One region of the Streptomyces sp. NPDC047079 genome, then DNA from elsewhere that is predicted to be linked to it. Evidence: predicted binding sites of a transcription regulator. Region 1 holds the regulator's gene; the other holds the start of a gene.

Region 1 (3,408 bases):
GGTCAGCACGGAGGACATGACGGCATGTTGTCACGTCCTTTACACAAGTCCGAATCCGGCCTTCCCCTGGTATATGCCAGGGGAAGGGTTCGCGGGTCACAGGGGGCGGGAGGGTGCCCGTGGCCCGGATGTTCCGGGCCGGTCCGGGCATTCCGAGCCACGGTCAGCGCCCGTTGAAGGCGTCCTTCAGCCGTGAGAACAACCCCTGCTGCCCCGGCTGGAACTGCCCCTGCGGCCGTTCCTCACCCCGTAGCTTCGCCAGTTCCCTCAGCAGGCGCTCCTGCTCGGGGTCCAGCTTCGACGGCGTCTGCACCTCGACGTGCACGACCAGGTCGCCCCGGCCACCGCCGCGCAGATGCGTGACGCCACGGCTGTGCAGCGGAATCGACTGCCCGGACTGCGTGCCGGGACGGATGTCGACCTCCTCCATGCCGTCGAGCGTCTCCAGCGGCACCTTGGTACCGAGGGCCGCCGCCGTCATCGGGATGGTGACCGTGCAGTGCAGGTCGTCGCCGCGACGCTGGAAGGTCGAGTGCGGCAGCTCGTGGATCTCGACGTACAGGTCGCCGGCGGGTCCGCCGCCCGGGCCGACCTCGCCCTCGCCGGCGAGCTGGATCCGGGTGCCGTTGTCCACGCCCGCGGGGATCTTGACGGTGAGCGTCCGGCGGGAGCGCACCCGGCCGTCGCCCGCGCACTCCGGGCAGGGGGTCGGGACGATCGTGCCGAAGCCCTGGCACTGGGGGCAGGGCCGGGAGGTCATGACCTGGCCCAGGAAGGACCGCGTGACCTGCGAGACCTCACCGCGACCACGGCACATGTCACAGGTCTGCGCGGACGTACCGGGCGCGGCGCCCTCGCCGTTGCAGGTGTTGCAGACGACGGCCGTGTCGACCTGGATGTCCTTCGTGGTACCGAAGGCCGCCTCGTCCAGCTCCACATCGAGGCGGATCATCGCGTCCTGGCCCCGGCGGGTGCGCGAGCGCGGACCGCGCTGCGACGCCGTACCGAAGAACGCGTCCATGATGTCCGAGAAGTTCCCGAAGCCGCCCGCGCCGAAGCCGCCCGCGCCTGCGGCGCCCGCCTGGGACAGGGGGTCGCCGCCGAGGTCGTAGACCTGCTTCTTCTGCGGGTCCGAGAGCACCTCGTACGCGGCGTTGATCTCCTTGAACCGCTCCTGCGTCTTGGGATCGGGGTTGACGTCCGGGTGCAGCTCGCGGGCGAGCCGGCGGAACGCCTTCTTGATCTCTTCCTGCGACGCGTCGCGGCGCACGCCGAGTACGGCGTAGTAGTCCGTGGCCACTTACGACTCCGCCAGGATCTGTCCGACGTACCGTGCCACCGCTCGTACCGCTCCCATCGTTCCCGGGTAATCCATGCGGGTCGGTCCGACCACGCCGAGTTTCGCTACTGCCTCGCCGCCCGAACCGTAGCCCACGGAGACCACCGACGTGGAGTTGAGTCCCTCGTGTGCGTTCTCATGGCCGATACGCACCCGCATGGCCGGATCCTTTGCCTCGCCCAGCAACTTGAGAAGGACGACCTGCTCCTCCAGCGCCTCCAGGACGGGGCGGATGGTGAGAGGGAAGTCATGCACGAAGCGGGTGAGGTTGGCGGTGCCGCCGATGATCAGCCGCTCCTCGGTCTCCTCCACGAGCGTCTCCAGGAGAGTGGAGAGCACCGTGGTGACCGTGCCCCGGTCCTCCGGGTCGAAGGCCTCGGACAGGTCCTGCACCAGTTGCGGGACGTCCGCGAAACGGCGGCCGGCGACCCGGCTGTTGAGCCGCGCCCGCAGATCCGCGAGAGACGTTTCTCCAAACGGCGCGGGGCAGTCGATCATGCGCTGCTCCACCCGGCCGGTGTCGGTGATCAGTACGAGCATCAGCCGTGCGGGCGCCATGGACAGCAGCTCCACGTGCCGCACCGTCGAACGGGTCAGCGACGGGTACTGCACCACGGCGACCTGCCGGGTGAGCTGCGCGAGCAGCCGTACCGTACGCGCCACGACGTCGTCGAGGTCGACGGCGCCCTCCAGGAAGTTCTGGATCGCGCGGCGCTCGGGCGGGCTCATCGGCTTGACGGCCGCGAGCTTGTCGACGAAGAGGCGGTAGCCCTTGTCCGTGGGGATGCGTCCGGCGCTGGTGTGCGGCTGGGCGATGTAGCCCTCCTCCTCCAGCACGGCCATGTCGTTGCGGACGGTGGCCGGGGAGACACCGAGACTGTGCCGTTCGGTGAGCGCCTTGGAACCCACCGGCTCCTCGGTGCCCACGTAGTCCTGGACGATGGCGCGCAGCACTTCGAGCCTGCGTTCACTGAGCATGCGCACACCTCCAGCGGTCTGTCCCCTTGACGCTTCCCCTGGCACTCTGCGCAGGTGAGTGCCAGCATTCCCGGGGCAAGTGTACGGCCGTCGGGTACGCCCCCGGCAAGGGCGGGCTCCATGCCGTGCCGAGGTGTACCGACCTGTCCCAGGGTGTCCCTGCCAGGGCCGGGTGTCTGCGGATAGCGTCGTGCCATGACGGTGTGGTGGGAAGGGTCCGGGTGGGAGGCGCTCAGCGCCCGGGCGGGGCGCACGCGGCTTCCGGGCTGGGACTGCACGGCCGGACTGGTGGTCGGGGATCATGCGGCGCTCATGATCGACGCGGGGTCGAGCCTGGGGGAGGGCGCGAGGCTGCGCACCGGGGCGCGGCGTCTGCTCGCGCCGCTCGGCGGGGACCGGCATGTGACACATCTCGCGCTGACGCACCCCCACTTCGACCATGTCCTCGGGGCGGGGGCGTTCACGGGCACGGAGGTGTTCGGGGCGGTGGGTGTCGACACGGTGTTCGTCCACGAGCGGGACGCGCTGGTCGCCGACGCGGTGCGGCACGGCCTGGACGCGGCCGAGGCGGCCGAGGCGGCGGACGCGCTGGTCCGCCCGCGCCACCAGGTCTCGGGCGAATGGACGCTGGACCTGGGCGGGGTGCGGGTGCTGCTGGCGAACGTGGGCCCGGCCCACACGGCCCACGATCTGGTGGTCCTCGTGCCCGGCGAGCGGGAGGTGGTGTTCTGCGGGGACCTGGTGGAGGAGTCCGGCGAGCCCCAGGCGGGCCCGGACGCGATTCCCTCGCACTGGCCGGCGGCCCTGGACCGGCTGCTCGAACTGGGCGGCCCGGACGCGGTGTACGTGCCGGGACACGGTGCCGTGGTGGACGCGGCGTTCGTCCGGGCGCAGCGCGACGCACTCGCGGCCCGTTTCGGCGTGTCGTGACGTCTTCCGCGGCCCCTGCGGCCGGACTTCTCCTATCGTCATCCGAATGCGCCAGTACTCACCGGACCTGACCCCGCCGTGGAAGAAGCCGAAGCCCGTTCCCGAGGTCCCGGCGGACCCCGGTCTGGTGGTCGAGGAGCCGCGCACCGGCTTCTGCGGCG
Region 2 (3,408 bases), on a different contig from region 1:
TCACGTGGGGGAGCTCCTCGGCAATGTCAGAAGGGACCGGCTGGTATGTGCACATGCATGGACGGCATGCACAGGGGTCAACCGGGACCGTCCGGCACGGCATTCCTGCACCCGGATGCTCCACCCTGTGATCCCGGACACGCCCGAGGGCGGCACCCCCTGTCTCCAGGGAGTGCCGCCCTCGGTTGTGTCCAGCGACGGACCGGTGATCCTCGGAAGGATCAGAAGTCCATGTCACCGCCCGGCATGCCGCCACCGGCGGGCGCGGCGGCCTTCTCCGGCTTGTCGGCGATGACGGCCTCGGTGGTGAGGAACAGCGCGGCGATGGAGGCGGCGTTCTGCAGGGCGGAACGGGTCACCTTCGCCGGGTCGATGATGCCTTCCTTGACCAGGTCGACGTACTCGCCGGTCGCGGCGTTCAGGCCGTGGCCCGGGGTCAGGTTGCGCACCTTCTCCACCACGACGCCGCCCTCGAGGCCGGCGTTGACGGCGATCTGCTTCAGCGGGGCCTCGAGCGCCAGCTTGACGGCGGCGGCACCGGTGGCCTCGTCGCCCTCGAGCTCCAGCTTCTCGAAGACCTGGGAGGCCTGGAGCAGGGCCACGCCGCCACCGGCGACGATGCCCTCCTCGACGGCCGCCTTCGCGTTGCGGACGGCGTCCTCGATGCGGTGCTTGCGCTCCTTGAGCTCGACCTCGGTGGCGGCACCGGCCTTGATGACGGCCACGCCGCCGGCCAGCTTCGCCAGGCGCTCCTGCAGCTTCTCGCGGTCGTAGTCGGAGTCGCTGTTCTCGATCTCGGCGCGGATCTGGTTCACGCGGCCCTGCACCTGCTCCGGGGAGCCGGCGCCGTCGACGATGGTGGTCTCGTCCTTGGTGATGACGACCTTGCGGGCGCGGCCCAGGAGGTCCAGGGTCGCGTTCTCCAGCTTGAGGCCGACCTCCTCGGAGATGACCTCGCCGCCCGTGAGGATGGCGATGTCGCCGAGCATGGCCTTGCGGCGGTCACCGAAGCCCGGGGCCTTGACGGCGACGGACTTGAAGGTGCCGCGGATCTTGTTGACGACCAGGGTCGACAGGGCCTCGCCCTCGACGTCCTCGGCGATGATCAGCAGCGGCTTGCCCGACTGCATGACCTTCTCCAGGAGCGGGAGCAGGTCCTTGACCGAGGAGATCTTGCCGTTGTAGATCAGGATGTACGGGTCGTCGAGGACGGCCTCCATACGCTCCATGTCGGTGGCGAAGTACGCCGAGATGTAGCCCTTGTCGAAGCGCATGCCCTCGGTGAGCTCCAGCTCGAGACCGAAGGTCTGCGACTCCTCGACGGTGATGACGCCTTCCTTGCCGACCTTGTCCATAGCCTCGGCGATCAGCTCGCCGATCTGGGTGTCGGCGGCGGAGATGGAGGCCGTGGAGGCGATCTGCTCCTTGGTCTCGACGTCCTTCGCCTGCTCCAGCAGGGCGGCGCAGACGGCCTCGACGGCCGTCTCGATACCACGCTTGAGGGCCATCGGGTTGGCACCGGCGGCTACGTTGCGCAGGCCCTCCTTGACCAGGGCCTGGGCGAGCACGGTAGCGGTGGTCGTACCGTCACCGGCGACGTCGTCCGTCTTCTTGGCGACTTCCTTGACCAGCTCGGCGCCGATCTTCTCGTACGGGTCCTCGAGCTCGATCTCCTTGGCGATGGAGACGCCGTCGTTGGTGATCGTGGGGGCGCCCCACTTCTTCTCGAGGACGACGTTGCGGCCCTTGGGGCCGAGGGTCACCTTGACGGCGTCCGCGAGCTGGTTCATGCCGCGCTCGAGGCCGCGCCGCGCCTCCTCGTCGAACGCGATGATCTTGGCCATGTGAAGTGGTCCCTCCAGGACTGGGGGTGATTACTTCGGACCGCGCCCGCGCCCGCGACGGACGGCCCCGGCCGGAGGTTCCTTGCCCCACCCGGTCCGTGGCCTCACCGACCCGGTCCTTCTTTGTCACTCTCACCTTCAGAGTGCTAACGCCAATGATTAGCACTCGCCCCCCGAGAGTGCAAGGTGCGCCCGCGGAGCGGGCTCGTTGAGGGGTGGCGGTCGGGTGACGGGCGGGCGCAAGGTGCGCCCGCGGAGCGGGCCCGCCTCAGGAGTGGCGGTCGGGTGACGGGCGGGGCAGGGGCGCGCCCCAGGTGCGCCCTCCGCGGACAGACCGAGGGGCTCGTACCCCAACGGGATACGAGCCCCTCGACACGTCGAACAGTTCAGTCGTCGGCGCGCAACCTCAGCCGGCCAGGCGGACCATGTCCGCCTGCGGCCCCTTCTGACCCTGCGAGATCTCGAACTCGACCCGCTGGCCCTCTTCCAGGGTGCGGTAGCCGTCCATCTGAATCGCGCTGTAGTGGACGAATACATCCGCACCACCGTCGACCGCGATGAAGCCGTACCCCTTCTCCGCGTTGAACCACTTGACGGTGCCCTGAGCCATGCCTAACTCCCCTATTACTGGCCCTTGCACAGATCCACACCTCGCGGATCCGGGTCAGACCTCACCCCCCAACGGTTGGGGGCGTGCGCCGGAACGCGTCGACCGCGGCTGAATGTATCTGCCCAACTGCCGTCTGCAACAGGTCAATCGGACGAGAAATCCGGGCATGACCGGTCGGGAATGTACGGAGAATTCACTCTAATTCAGGGCAAGTCGGGCCCGGCAAATGGAACGAATGGCGCAAAAACCCTGCCTACTTTGGCTACTTCTTGTCGGGTAGGCGGCAGGGACTCCGGGGTGTCCGACCGGGAAACCGGGAGCGGCTTCCCCAACTGTACCTCGCTCAACCATGCAGAATTGCCCCCTCCGTTTCTCTCACGGAGAGGGCAATTCGATGAACTCTCAGTGTTCTCGTTACTGTGGGTAACGGTCACACGGGGGTGAGTGGCCGTCAGCCGCCCGCGACCGCCGGGATGATGGAGACGCCCGCGCCGTCCGGCGTCACCGTGTCGAGGCCCTGCTCGAAGCGGACGTCGTCGTCGTCGACGTACACGTTGACGAAGCGACGCAGCTTGCCCTGGTCGTCGAGGACTCGGGCGGCGATGCCGGCGTGGTTCTTGTCCAGGTCGGCGATGACCTCGGCGAGGGTCGCGCCCTCGGCGGCGACCTCGGCCCGGCCTCCGGTGTAGGTGCGCAGGATGGTGGGGATGCGAACGGTCACGCTCATGCGAGGCCAGCCTCTCGGAAGGAGTCCAGGGTCGGACGGATCGTCGCGGTGAGGCCGGTGCCCGCCACCGCGTCCAGGGTCTTGAGACCGTCCCCGGTGTTGAGGACGACGGTCGTCTTCGTCGGATCGAGCACACCGCTCTCGATCAGCTTGCGCGTCACGCCCACCGTCACACCGCCCGCCGTCTCCGCGAAGATGCCCTCGGTGCGGGCGAGCAGCTTGATGGC

Evidence for each region. Region 1 encodes HrcA, which represses chaperone genes, less so after heat shock. Its sites were predicted from a motif close to TTNGCACTCNGNNNNNCNGAGTGCNAA; they were not measured.
Region 2: groL (chaperonin GroEL) is a predicted target of HrcA. The motif match lies at 1,968-1,994, and genes of this name have one in related genera.

The regions. Positions count from the first base shown of each region.
Region 1 is NZ_JBEYUZ010000001.1:499,741-503,148, reverse strand. Features, by position in the region: gene ABZ823_RS02195 (nitronate monooxygenase) at 1-18, opposite strand, end outside; gene dnaJ (molecular chaperone DnaJ) at 164-1,300, opposite strand; gene hrcA (heat-inducible transcriptional repressor HrcA) at 1,301-2,317, opposite strand; gene ABZ823_RS02180 (MBL fold metallo-hydrolase) at 2,513-3,247, shown strand; gene ABZ823_RS02175 (DUF3097 domain-containing protein) at 3,294-3,408, shown strand, end outside.
Region 2 is NZ_JBEYUZ010000012.1:61,213-64,620, reverse strand. Features, by position in the region: gene ABZ823_RS17810 (NADH:flavin oxidoreductase) at 1-4, opposite strand, end outside; gene groL (chaperonin GroEL) at 222-1,844, opposite strand; gene ABZ823_RS17800 (cold-shock protein) at 2,251-2,454, opposite strand; gene ABZ823_RS17795 (MoaD/ThiS family protein) at 2,906-3,181, opposite strand; gene thrC (threonine synthase) at 3,178-3,408, opposite strand, start outside.